3 regions of the Hominenteromicrobium sp. genome follow, and region 1 is predicted to be linked to each of the others. Evidence: predicted binding sites of a transcription regulator. Region 1 holds the regulator's gene; each other region holds the start of a gene.
What was found. The regulator NrdR, encoded in region 1, represses ribonucleotide reductase genes. The targets are predictions, from matches to a motif close to CACNANATNTNGTG.
Positions count from the first base shown of each region.

Region 2: a site for NrdR is predicted at 2,347-2,360, ahead of nrdD (anaerobic ribonucleoside-triphosphate reductase). Genes of this name have one in related genera too.
Region 3: a site for NrdR is predicted at 1,541-1,554, ahead of ACLTX1_RS08135 (anaerobic ribonucleoside triphosphate reductase). Genes of this name have one in related genera too.

Region 1 is NZ_JBKWAE010000004.1:171,368-175,624, forward strand. Features, by position in the region: gene abc-f (ribosomal protection-like ABC-F family protein) at 1-1,654, opposite strand, end outside; gene nrdR (transcriptional regulator NrdR) at 1,898-2,359, shown strand; gene ACLTX1_RS04975 (DUF4363 family protein) at 2,414-2,794, opposite strand; gene ACLTX1_RS04980 (DUF421 domain-containing protein) at 2,791-3,486, opposite strand; gene ACLTX1_RS04985 (spore germination protein) at 3,597-4,257, shown strand, end outside.
Region 2 is NZ_JBKWAE010000012.1:71,991-76,247, reverse strand. Features, by position in the region: gene nrdD (anaerobic ribonucleoside-triphosphate reductase) at 78-2,237, opposite strand; gene ACLTX1_RS09740 (heavy metal translocating P-type ATPase) at 2,755-4,257, opposite strand, start outside.
Region 3 is NZ_JBKWAE010000009.1:11,643-15,899, forward strand. Features, by position in the region: gene aspS (aspartate--tRNA ligase) at 1-715, shown strand, start outside; gene ACLTX1_RS08130 (pentapeptide repeat-containing protein) at 715-1,320, shown strand; gene ACLTX1_RS08135 (anaerobic ribonucleoside triphosphate reductase) at 1,680-3,977, shown strand; gene ACLTX1_RS08140 (hypothetical protein) at 4,166-4,257, shown strand, end outside.

The sequences.
Region 1 (4,257 bases):
CAGCGTTTTCATTTTCCGCTTCGGCAGCGGCTTTTGCGGCTTCCTGCTTTTGACGGGCCTCAAGATATGCGTCGTAGTTGCCGAGGTACAGCGTTGTGCCGGAAGGGGTGAGATAGTAGATTTTATCCGCAAGCTTGTTGATAAGATAACGGTCATGCGAAACGACGAACAGCGTGCCATCGTAGCCCAGAAGTGCGTTTTCAAGCGCCTCGCAGGAGCCGATATCGAGGTGGTTCGTCGGTTCGTCGAGGATCAAAAGGTTCGCTTTGGAAAGCATCAGCTTTAAAAGCAGCACGCGCGCACGCTCGCCGCCGGAAAGCCCTTTCACGGGCTTATACACGTCTTCGCCTTTAAAAAGGAACACCGCCAATGCGCTACGCACCTGCGTCTGCGTCATGTAGGGGTGCAGATCCCAGATCTCATCGATGACCGTCTTACTCTCATCTAAATTGCCTTGCGCCTGATCGTAGTAGCCGATGTCGATATTCGCGCCAAAGCGGAAATCGCCGAAGGTTTGCTTATAAATGTGCAACAGCACTTTCAGCAATGACGTTTTTCCGCAGCCGTTCGGGCCGATGAGAAACACCTTTTCGCCGCGTTTGATATCGAGATTCACATTTTTAAAGAGCCTGTGGTCGCCGAATGAGAGGGCAAGCTCTTCCGCTTCCAGAACATCATTGCCGCCGCGCTGGCTCGCCTTAAACTGAAATTTGATGGTATCCGGATCATCCTCCGGCTTTTCAAGCGCCGCCTGCAAACGGTCAATGGACTTCTGCTTGCTCGCAATCGTCACATAGTTGCGCTCCTGATTGAACCGCTTCTGCTGCTCAATGATGCCCTCAATGCGCTTGATCTCGCGCTGGGTGTTATCGTAGACGCGCTGCATCGCAAGGCGGTTTTCTTCTTTCAGCTGCAAATATTTCGTATAATTGCCCTTATATTCTGTCAAATGCGTGTTTTCAATCTCAAATGTGCGGTTCGTCACAGCATCAAGGAAATAACGGTCGTGCGAAATAACGATGTACGAGCCGTTGTAATTCTTCAGAAAATCCTCCAGCCATTCAACAGACGGAATATCAAGGTGGTTCGTCGGCTCATCCAGCAACAGCAAATTCGATTCGCCGAGCAGCATTTTTGCGAGTTGAATTTTCGCTTTCTGTCCGCCGCTCAAAACACCGATAGGAGCATAAATCTGCTCCGGCGCAAAGCCGAGGCCGATGAGTGTGCTTTTTGCACGGTTGCGGCAGGTGAGGCCGCCGTCTGCGATGAAACGATCGTTTAGCTCCGCCTGCTTTTCGATAAGCTCGTTAAGGTTTTCCGGCATTTCCGAAATTTTCGTCGTGAGCACTTCTATTTCTGCTTCCATTTTGAGCAGCGGCGCGAACACCGTCATCACTTCGTCAAACGCCGGTTTTTCCATATCGCGGCAAACATGTTGCTCCATGTAGCCGATGGACGTTTCGCGTGCCGGGGTAAAGGTGCCTTCGTCCGCCGTATATTCTCCGTTCAGTACCTTGAAAAGCGTCGTCTTTCCGGAGCCGTTAATGCCCACAAGGCCAATACGGTCGCCTTTCTGCACTTCAAATGTAATATCCTGAATGATCACATCGGTGCCGAACATCTTTTTTATGTTGTTCACCGTAAGTATTGCCATAGTTGTTCTCCTCGGTTCATATTCCGTTTTATTATACCGAAAGATAGTCTTCAAATCAAGCAAAAACCGAGACAAAATCACGCCCTGCGGGCGAAAATCGCAGAGATTTGACGTTTCTTTCCGATTTTAAGGTCAAAATAGAAAAAAGTATGCGGTTTCGCTTGATTTTTCCCCGAAAACTGTTGTATAATAACACTACTTTAAGAGACAGATTTGGTGTGTTAGAACTTTGGAGGGTTTTCCATGAAATGTCCCTATTGCGGATACAGTGAAAGTAAGGTCATCGATTCCAGGCCGACCGATGAGGGGGAGCGCATTCGCCGCCGCCGTGAGTGCTTAAACTGCGCAAAACGCTTTACGACCTATGAAGTCATTGAGACTGTGCCGGTGGTCGTTGTAAAAAAAGATAAATCCCGTGAGGCTTTTGACCGCAACAAGCTGTTGAACGGCCTTCTGCGCGCCTGCGAAAAACGCCCGGTACCGCTTGAAACACTGGAGCGCATCGTAGACGAGATTGAAACGCTCCTGCAAAACTCGCTCGACCGCGAAGTGCCATCCACGCTCATCGGCACTTATGCCATGGATAAGCTCAAGAAGGTCGACGAAGTCGCCTATGTTCGCTTTGCTTCCGTTTACCGTGAATTCAAAGACATCAATACGTTCATGGATGAGCTCAATAAGATTAAGGCCGAGCGCAACCGATAAATTCAGATTATGTAGCAGCAGTCCCAACGCGATATGGGGCTGCTGTTTTTTGCTTTAAAACACATTTTCAAATGCGATGCGCTCTGTTTTTTGAATGTGCTCCGCCGTGTTTTTCACCATCTGGCATTCGGCGCGCGCTAAGGACACCTCCTCCTGCTCAATATAATAGGGCAGCACGGCAAAAATGTTTTCCAGCGGCTCCAAATGCTCGTGCGGCAGGAAAACGCACAGTTTATCGTGTATTTTCTCCCAGTCTGCCTGCAATTTTCGGCTTTCCTCCAAGGCTTTTTCCGCTTCGCCGTCGGAAAGCAGCCGGTCGATATTTTCCGCGGACACAATCAGTGTATTCGCAGATCTTGCCGTGTTGCAGTAACCAAAGATACACACCGCCACAGCAAATACCGCCAAAACGATTGAAAAGGTCATGCGCTTCATTTTTTCACTCCCTTTTTTAGGCTGCCGTCCCGCCGAATGAGCGTATAATGGCCGGCTGTGTTTACCGTTAGAATAAACACTTCGGAAAGCGGTACGGCTTCGCTTTTTAATATGCTGTGTATCCACTCTTCATTTTTGCCGCACAAGTGCATAGAGCCCACAGAAAGGTCTCCGTCGCTCACCACAACGACTTCAAGGCCCTCGTCTTTCACTTTCACGCCCATATCGCTCGGACGCAGGTAATCGACGGCGGCTTTTTTAACGACACTCAGCGTGCCGTTCGTCTCTACAATGGCATATGCCACATCCGAAAGCACAAAAATATCCTTTTGCCGCAGTTGCTCAAAAAGGTCTTCTACGCTCATGCGCAGCTCCTGCATGTTTTCCTGAATGATACGCCCATCTTTGATGATGACGACCGGCTTGCCGCACACCAAACGGTGAAAACGGCTGCTTTTAAGCATGAAAACCGAAACGAGCACCTCGAGCGCGATGAGCACCAAAATGGGGATGAGCCCGCTGAAAAGCGGCTGTCCGCTGTCCTGCATCGGGATCGCCGCAAGGTCTGAGATGAGCAGCGTCACGACCAATTCACTCGTTTGCAGTTGATTGATCTGCCGTTTGCCCATAACGCGAACGGCCAAAATAATCATAAAATACAAGATGATTGTGCGCACAAACGAAATAAACATGGCGTTTTCCTTTCCGTATGTCTTCGTCGCTATTATGCGTCTTCGGGCGTATAAAATACGGCCTTTCTGTAAAATCTACACAGGAGAACCATGCGGAAAGGAAACTGCTGATGGAAAACTTATCTGAACACTTAAAGGAAAACGTAACATATATAAATGGATTATTTGAAAACGCCATGGATTATATCGAGCGCGAATTTATGGTCGGCACGGTACCGGCCGCGCTGCTCACCATGGACGGGCTCGTCAGCAAGCAGCACATTACTTTGAGCATTTTAAATCCGTTGATGCGCGCGAAAATTCCGACGGATAACGGCAAAGAAACACTTTTGTTTATCGAAGAAAACGTGCTGTGCGCCGTAGAGCAAGCCGAGCTTTCCACCGTCAGCGAAGTGCTCGAACGCATGATGAACGGTTTTGCGGTGCTGCTGCTCGATAACTGTCCGACAGCGCTCGCGTTCGGCACGCAGGGCTTTGCTGCGCGCGGGGTGGATGAGCCCGATACGGAAGTTATGCAGCGCGGCCCCCGCGAAGGCTTTGTGGAAACCTACCAGACAAACATTTCGCTTTTACGACGCCGTCTCAAAACGACCGAGCTCAAATTTGAAAAGGTGACGGTTGGCGAAGAGAGCCAAACACCGGCTGCGCTGTGCTATTTAAAAAACATCGCGGACCCGAAGATCATTAACACACTCAAAAAGCGGCTTTCCGCATGTAATCTAAAAGACGTGCTCGCAGCAGGATATTTGGCGGGTTACTTGGAGCGTCCCG
Region 2 (4,257 bases), on a different contig from region 1:
ATGGTTTCCTCTATTCATGAAATACCGCACAAAGCGCCTGCCCTGTGCGGTACTGTTTATTCTTGATTTTGACTTAATTACAAGTGCAGCACGCGCTCTTTGATTTCGGCGGTACGGCCCTGGTTCCAGAACTGGGTGCCGATGTAACCGCAGGTGCGGCGGGCGACGTTCATGGTATCCTGGTCGCGGTTGCCGCAGTTCGGGCACTCCCAGACGAGCTTGCCGTCATCCTCGACGATCTGAATCTCACCGTCGTAGCCGCACTTCTGGCAATAATCGCTCTTGGTGTTAAGCTCGGCGTACATGATGTTATCGTAGATATAGCGGATGATCTGCAGGACGGCTTCGAGGTTATTCTGCATGTTCGGGACCTCGACATAGCTGATCGCACCGCCGGTGGAAAGCGCCTGGAACTGCGACTCGAAGCGGAGCTTTTCAAACGCATCAATATGCTCGGTGACGTGGACGTGGTAGCTGTTTGTGATATACGGCTTATCCGTGACGCCCGGGATGATGCCGAAGCGGCGCTGGAGGCACTTTGCGAACTTGTACGTGGTGCTTTCAAGCGGCGTGCCGTACAGACCGAAGCCGATGGTGGTCTCTGCCTTCCATTTTTCGCACGCAGCGTTCATGTACTTCATGACAGCGAGTGCAAACGGCGTTGCGCTGGGGTCCGTGTGGGATTTGCCCGTCATGTAGCGCACGCACTCGCACAGACCGGCATAGCCGAGCGAAATGGTGGAATAGCCGCCGTAGAGAAGCGCATCGATGGGCTCGCCTTTTTTGAGACGGGAGATTGCGCCGTACTGCCAGAGGATTGGCGCGGCGTCGGACAATGTGCCCTTCAAGCGGTTGTGGCGGCACATGAGTGCGCGGTAGCACAGGTCGAGGCGCTCATCGAAGACCTTCCAGAATTTTTCCATATCGCCGCCGGAGCTGAGCGCAACATCGACAAGATTCAGTGTGACGACGCCCTGATTGAAGCGGCCGTAGAACTTATAGTTGCCGTTTTCATCCTTCCACGGGCTTAACGCGCTGCGGCAACCCATGACCGGGAAGCAGTTGCCTTCTTTGAGCTCTTTCATCTTCTTTTCGGAGATGTAGTCCGGCACCATGCGCTTTGCGGTGCACTTTGCGGCAAGCTCGGTGAGGTAATAGTATTCGCTGCCGGGGGTAATGTTATCCTCCTGCAAAACATAAATGAGCTTCGGGAATGCCGGGGTAACCCACACACCCTTTTCGTTTTTGACGCCCTCATAGCGCTGGAGCAGCACTTCCTCGATAATCATGGCGAGGTCGCGCTTTTCGCGCTCGTTTTTCGCCTCGTTCAGATACATAAACACGGTGATGAACGGCGCCTGACCGTTCGTCGTCATCAAAGTCACGACCTGATACTGGATGGTCTGCACGCCGCGCTTGATCTCCTCACGCAGACGGCGCTCCACCATTTTGGAGATTTGAGCCTCATCCGGGGAAACGCCAAGCTCGCCGATCTCGACTTCGACCTCACGGCGGATTTTCTCGCGGGAGATCTGCACGAACGGCGCGAGGTGTGCGAGGCTGATGCTCTGGCCGCCGTACTGGTTACTTGCAACCTGCGCGACGATTTGCGTGGCGATGTTGCAGGCGGTGGAGAAGCTGTGCGGCTTTTCAATGAGCGTGCCGGTGATGACCGTGCCGTTTTGCAGCATGTCTTCGAGGTTTACGAGGTCGCAGTTGTGCATGTGCTGCGCGAAATAGTCCATATCATGGAAATGGATGATGCCCTGCTCATGTGCTTCGACGATTTCGCGCGGAAGCAAAATGCGGCGCGTGATGTCTTTGGAAACCTCGCCGGCCATGTAATCGCGCTGGACGCTGTTTACGGTTGGATTTTTATTCGCGTTTTCCTGCTTGACTTCCTCGTTGTTGCACTCGATAAGGCTGAGAATCTGGTTATCGGTGGTATTGGCGCGGCGCGCAAGCGAACGCGTATAGCGGTAACAGATATACTCCTTAGCGACATCGAACGCACCCTGCCCCATGATCTGCTTTTCTACGAGGTCCTGTATTTCTTCCACGGACGCTGCACGCCCCATGGCGACGCACGCTCCTTCGACATTTGCAGCAATTGTGCGAATTTGCTCGTTCGTAAGTCTCTGACGCTCGTCGATCTCTTTATTTGCCTTGGAGACAGCGACGATAATCTTCGTGATATCGAACGCTGCTTCCGAGCCGTTTCTCTTAATAATCTTCATGTTCCTTACCGCTCCTTCATACCGCCCGCGGGAGCTGCATGTTTCCAGCCCCTTTGGTTTTCATAATCAGTTTCCATAATTTTCTTTATATTGAATATTTATGCGTAACCACAAGATATTGTGTTCGTTTTTGCGGTTCCTGCCGCAAGCACCCTACCAGTATACACCTAAGTTGGCATCTTGTCGAGTAGTAAATGCGCTTTATTTTAAATTTCTTTTTGTACCCTTTTACCCATTGTGCAATAAAGCGTGAAAGGACACTGCAGAGCGGCGCGGCAAAGCGCGGGTTTGGATGTAAAAAAGGGCGGTCATTGACCGCCCTTGCAGGAACCCATGCAGCTGGGTTCCCTACGTTTTGAATGTCCCCCGGACATTCAAATCAACCTTCCTAATTTTATGTAGGCAAAGAGATTTCGCTTTCTGATAAAAGCAACTTAGGGCGCTGTCCTAAGTACCCGCAGTCTTTTGAAAAAGGCTGGCGAAAACTTTTGACCACCGTTACGGGAAGCTTCTTTTCTTACTCTTCCTCTGCTTTTTCCGGCAGAAGATCTGTCATGCTTTTGAGGCTGATGCCGAGTGTGGACATATTGTGCAGGAGTGCGGAGGTAGTCGGCTGGATGATTCCGCCTACGCCGAGCAGGATAAGCATGAGGTTGAAGCCGACGATGAAACGGTAGTTGCGGTGGATGCGCGCCATGAGCGCAGTGCTGAGCTGACGCAGGGTGACGAGCTCATAGAGATCGCCTGCCGCAACGGTGATGTCCGCGATCTCTCTGGCAATGGCGGCGCCGGTATTGATGGCAACGCCGACGCTTGCTTCGGACAGCGCCGGAGAATCGTTCACGCCGTCGCCGACCATGATAACGGTGCGGCCCATTTCTTTTTCGCGGCGGATGAAGTTCGCCTTATCCTCCGGCAGCACTTCGGCGTAGAACTCGTCCACGCCGACCTCTGCTGCAACGGCTTCGGCGGTCTTGCGATTATCGCCGGTCATCATGACAACCTTCTTGATGCCGCAAGCGTGCAGAGCGCAGATGGCGTCCTTTGCTTCCTTACGCAGCGGGTCGGAGATACAGATGACGGCTGCGAGCACACCGGAAATGCACAGATAAAGGTGCGAATACTCGGCCGGAAGTGCGTTGAACTTCGCTTCTTCGCCCTCCGGGATCACGCAGCCCTCGTCTTCAAAAACGAAGTGCGCGCTGCCGATGATGACCTTTTTGCCCTCCACAGTGCTGGAAATGCCGTGCGCGACGACGTATTCCACGCGAGAATGGTACTCTTCGTGGGAGAGGCCGCGGTCCTTGGCTTCGGCCACGACAGCGTTTGCCATGGAGTGCGGGTAATGCTCCTCAAGGCAGGCGGCAAGGCGCAGCATTTCGCTTTCCTCACGGTCGCCGAACGTTTCGATCATGGCAACACGCGGTGTTGCGTACGTCAGCGTGCCGGTTTTATCGAACACAATGGTATCGGCGTTTGCAACGGCCTCCATGAAGCGGCCGCCCTTGACGGAAATATGGTGTGCGCTGCTCTCGCGCATTGCGGACAGCACCGCGATCGGCATGGAGAGCTTTAATGCGCAGGAGAAATCGACCATCAGCACGGCGAGCATCTTTGTGACGTTGCGTGTGAGCAGATAGGTCAGCGCCGTGCCGCCAAGCGTGTACGGCACAAGCTTATCGGCAAGGCGGGAAGCCTTGTCTTCTGCGGTGGATTTCAATTTTTCGGATTCTTCGATCATGTGGACGATGCGGTCATAACGGCCGCCGCCCATAGCTTTTTCGACGCAGATGACGCACTCGCCCTCTTCGGCGACGGTGCCGGCATACACGTAGCTGCCGACGGACTTCTGCACCGGCAGAGATTCGCCGGTCATAGAGGCTTGATTGACCAAAGCTTCACCCTCGACGACCTTACCGTCAAGCGGAATCATATTGCCCGTGCGCACAACGATGCGGTCGCCCGCCTGAATGTCGCCGATCGGCATGAGCACCTCGGTGCCGTTCGTCTTGAGCCAGAC
Region 3 (4,257 bases), on a different contig from region 1:
TGAATCCGGCGCCATTGCCGGCGGCATCGCAAAGTTTATCAATGCGGATGAAAAGACCGTGGAAGCCGTCAAATCCGCGCTGTCTCTCGAGCCGAATACGCTCGTGTTCCTCTCCGCAGGCAAGCGTGAGGAGGCCCAGAAGACCGCAGGCGTCATGCGTCGTATGCTCGGCGCGGCGTGCGAGGGCCACATGGATAAAGAGCGCTACGAGTTCTGCTGGATCGTCGATTTCCCCATGTACGAGATCGGCGAGGAATCCGGCGAGCTGGAGTTCTGCCACAACCCGTTCTCCATGCCCTCCGGCGGTATGGAAACGCTGCTTAAGGCCGAGCGCGGCGAGATTGACCCGCTCGACATTCTGGCAGACCAGTACGACCTCGTTTGCAACGGCGTAGAGCTCTCCTCCGGCGCTGTGCGTAACCATGACCCGGAGATCATGGTCAAGGCGTTCGAGATGGTACGCCTCGGCGAAGACGACGTAAAGGCGAAGTTCCCGGCCATGTACAACGCGTTCTGCTACGGAGCGCCGCCGCACGCCGGCATCGCCCCGGGCGTAGACCGCATGGTTATGCTGCTCTCCGGCGAAGAATCCATCCGCGAGGTCATCGCGTTCCCGATGAACAAGAGCGCACAGGATGTCATGATGGACGCACCGTCCAAAGTCACCGAGGCACAGCTCAAAGAGCTGCACATCGCCGTGACGGAAGAAGAGTAATGTTCTCTTTAGAACAGAACACGTATAAAAACGCGCGGCTCGGCGATACCGATTTCACGGACGCCGAGCTGCGCGGCTATACGTTTGAAAATTGCGACCTGCGCGGCGCGATGTTTTCCGGCGCTTTGCTTGAAAAATGCCGCTTTTCTGCGTGTGCGTTCGATTTTTCTCGCTTAAACGACGTTTTGGCGCGCGGCTGTTCGTTTGAAAACTGCACGTTTTCGGGCGCAAGCCTGTTTGTCACCGCGTTTGAGAATTGCCGTGTCTCGGGCTGCTCCTTTGCGGGCGCAGACCTCACCGGTTGGGCCGTGCGCGGCGGCACACTCGAATACTGTGTGCTCGATCATTGTCCGCTCAAAAAGCAGGACTTTTCCGGCATCAGTCTGCGCGGTACGAGCTTTGCGGAAGCGGACCTCGAAAAAGCCGATCTTTCCGGATGCGACCTTACGGAGACCGTGTTCCGCAATGCGCAGCTGAAAGAATGCGACCTGCGCCGTGCCAAATTTTCGCGCACCGATATCCGCTTTGCAAAAATGCAGAAAACAAAGATCGATTTGGAGGGCGCGGTGTATCTCGCAGGACTGCTCGGCGCCGTCGTCAACTAAAAAAGCCGGCAAAAATTTCGTGAAAAAACGCGGTTTATTTTGTCAACCGCCGTATGGCGTGCATAGGGCTTATAAACGGGTATAGACGGTGTGCAACCGCGCCGAAATGTGCCCCAAAAACCGTGAAAAAACGCCATGAAATCACAAGTTATACCGCGTGTTATGGAAAAAACCGTTTCTATGACGCGCGGTATATTTTGTTATTATTATGTAAACCTAATACTATATATAGTGGTTTTGATACTAAATATGCCCTTGACATGTATAGGAAAAGCGCCTATAATCGAAAGTACAGAAAGCGCAAAGCGAAGGCTCTTAGGCTTTGCCGCAGGGGAGAAACGGAAAGGGAAGTTAAACGTATGATTCGATATATTGTCAAGCGCAGCGGGGACAAGGTGTCGTTCGATGCGCGGAAAATCAAAAGCGCCATTTTTAAGGCCAATACCAGGATCGCCGCAGAGCGTATGAGCGACGCCGATCTGAACGAATTGACCGAAGAGGTGCTCACGGCGCTCGAAAAGCTGCCGGGTACGCCCACGGCGCAGGAAATTCAAAACGTGGTGGAGGAAAAGCTTCTTGCCGCCGATTACGCCAAAACGGCGAACGCTTACATCAATTATCGCACGGAGCATGAGCACCTGCGCGAAATGGACGACGAGCTCGTGAAGATTTTTGAAAACCTCACGTTCCGCCCGTCCGAAGAGGATGACTTAAAGCGCGAAAACGCGAATATCAACGCCGATACCGCCATGGGCACCATGCTGAAATACGGCTCCGAAAGCGCCAAGGCATTTTATGATAAATATGTCATCCCGCCGGAGATTGCCGAAGCACACGTGAGCGGCGACATCCACATTCACGATAAAGACTTTTACGCCCTCACCGAAACATGCTGTCAGATTGACCTTTTAAAGCTGTTTCAAGACGGATTTTCCACAGGCCACGGCTATTTGAGAGAGCCGAACGACATCCGCAGCTACGCCGCGCTCGCGTGCATCGCCATTCAGGCAAACCAAAACGAGATGCACGGCGGCCAAAGCGTGCCGAATTTCGACTACGCTATGGCGGAGGGCGTGAAGAAAACATACCGCAAGCAGTATTTCCGTGCGCTTGCGCAGTATATTGAGGTGCGGTTTGATATGAGCGCCTCCGATGCCGCCGCGCTGACGGCTGCCATCAAAGAAGCGCTCGGCACCGATGTCACAATGCACACCGCAGAAGCTTACGCCGAAAAGCTGCGCGCGTTTCTGCCGCGCCATCAAGCAGAAAACGGCTTCCAGATCATCACGGGCGACGCTGCCCGCGCCGCCGCGGAATACGCCGCAAAGACCGCCTACAAAGAGACGGATGCTACCACGTATCAGGCCATGGAAGCGCTCGTCCACAATTTAAACACCATGAATTCCCGCGCCGGTGCACAGGTACCGTTCAGCTCCTTAAACTACGGCACGGATACCTCTCCGGAGGGCAGAATGGCCGTGCACAACCTGCTCCGCGCTACGGAAGCGGGGCTCGGCGACGGCGAAACACCCATTTTCCCGGTTCAAATTTTCAAAGTCAAGGAGGGCGTCAACTACAACGAGGGCGACCCGAACTATGACCTGTTCCGCCACGCGCTGCGCTGCTCCGCCAAGCGCCTGTTCCCGAATTTCAGTTTTTTGGACGCCCCGTTCAACCTGCAATACTATAAACCCGGCGATTATAACACCGAGGTGGCGTACATGGGCTGCCGTACGCGCGTCATGGGCAATGTATTCGATAACACAAAGGAAGTCACCTGCGGCAGAGGCAATTTGAGTTTCACCTCCATCAACCTGCCGCGCATCGGCATTGAAGCGAAGGGCGATATGAAAACGTTCTATAAGCTGCTCGATGAAAAAATCGCGCTCGTGGAAGAACAGCTTCTGCACCGCTTCAAAATCCAGTGCAGCAAAAAGGTGTATAATTATCCGTTCCTCATGGGGCAGGGCGTGTGGATCGATTCCGAAAAGCTCGACCGCAACGATTCCGTCGCCGAAGTCTTAAAGCACGGCACCTTAAGTGTTGGCTTCATCGGCCTTGCCGAGACCTTAAAAGCCCTCACCGGTAAGCACCACGGCGAAAGCGAAGAAAGCTGGAAGCTGGGGCTTGAGATTATCTCCCATATGCGGGAGAAAATGGACGAAAAAAGCCGTGAGACCGGCCTCAACTTCACCTTGCTCGCAACGCCCGCAGAGGGGCTTTCCGGCCGCTTTGTGCGCATAGACCAAAAGAAATACGGCAAAATTCCCGGCGTTACGGACAGAGAGTATTACACAAACTCGTTTCACGTGCCGGTGTACTACCCCATCAGCGCCTATGAAAAGATTCGCAGAGAAGCGCCGTTTCACGCGCTCACGAATGCGGGGCATATCAGCTACGTGGAGCTCGACGGCGATACGTGCAAAAACATCGACGCATTTGAAAGCATCGTGCGCTGCATGAAAGAAATGGGCATCGGCTATGGCTCGGTCAACCACCCCGTAGACAGAGACCCTGTGTGCGGGTATAACGGCATCATCGACAAGGTGTGCCCGAGGTGCGGCAGAAGAGAGGGCGAAGGCGTTCCGCTCGAAAGGCTTCTGGAGCTGAAAAAGCGCTACCACGACGTCCCGGATTATTCGCATTTAATTAGATAGAGCAAAGTTACCGTTAACGGTGATTAAAAGTTTCGCCCGCCTTTTCAAAGGCGGTGGGGTCTTGGGGCGAAGCCCCGAGTCGCTTTCTGCAGAAAACGAAATCTATTTGCCTACCAAAAATCAGGACGGGAACTTCAACAGTCCGGTGGACTGTTGAAGTGTGGGAGACCCAATTAGGGGGTCTCCCAATGAACTTGAACCGCAAGTTCATAAAAGCAAAAACGGCAACACATGGGTTTAACCTGAACGACAAGTCGTTCAGCTATGGTTTTGTGCTTTT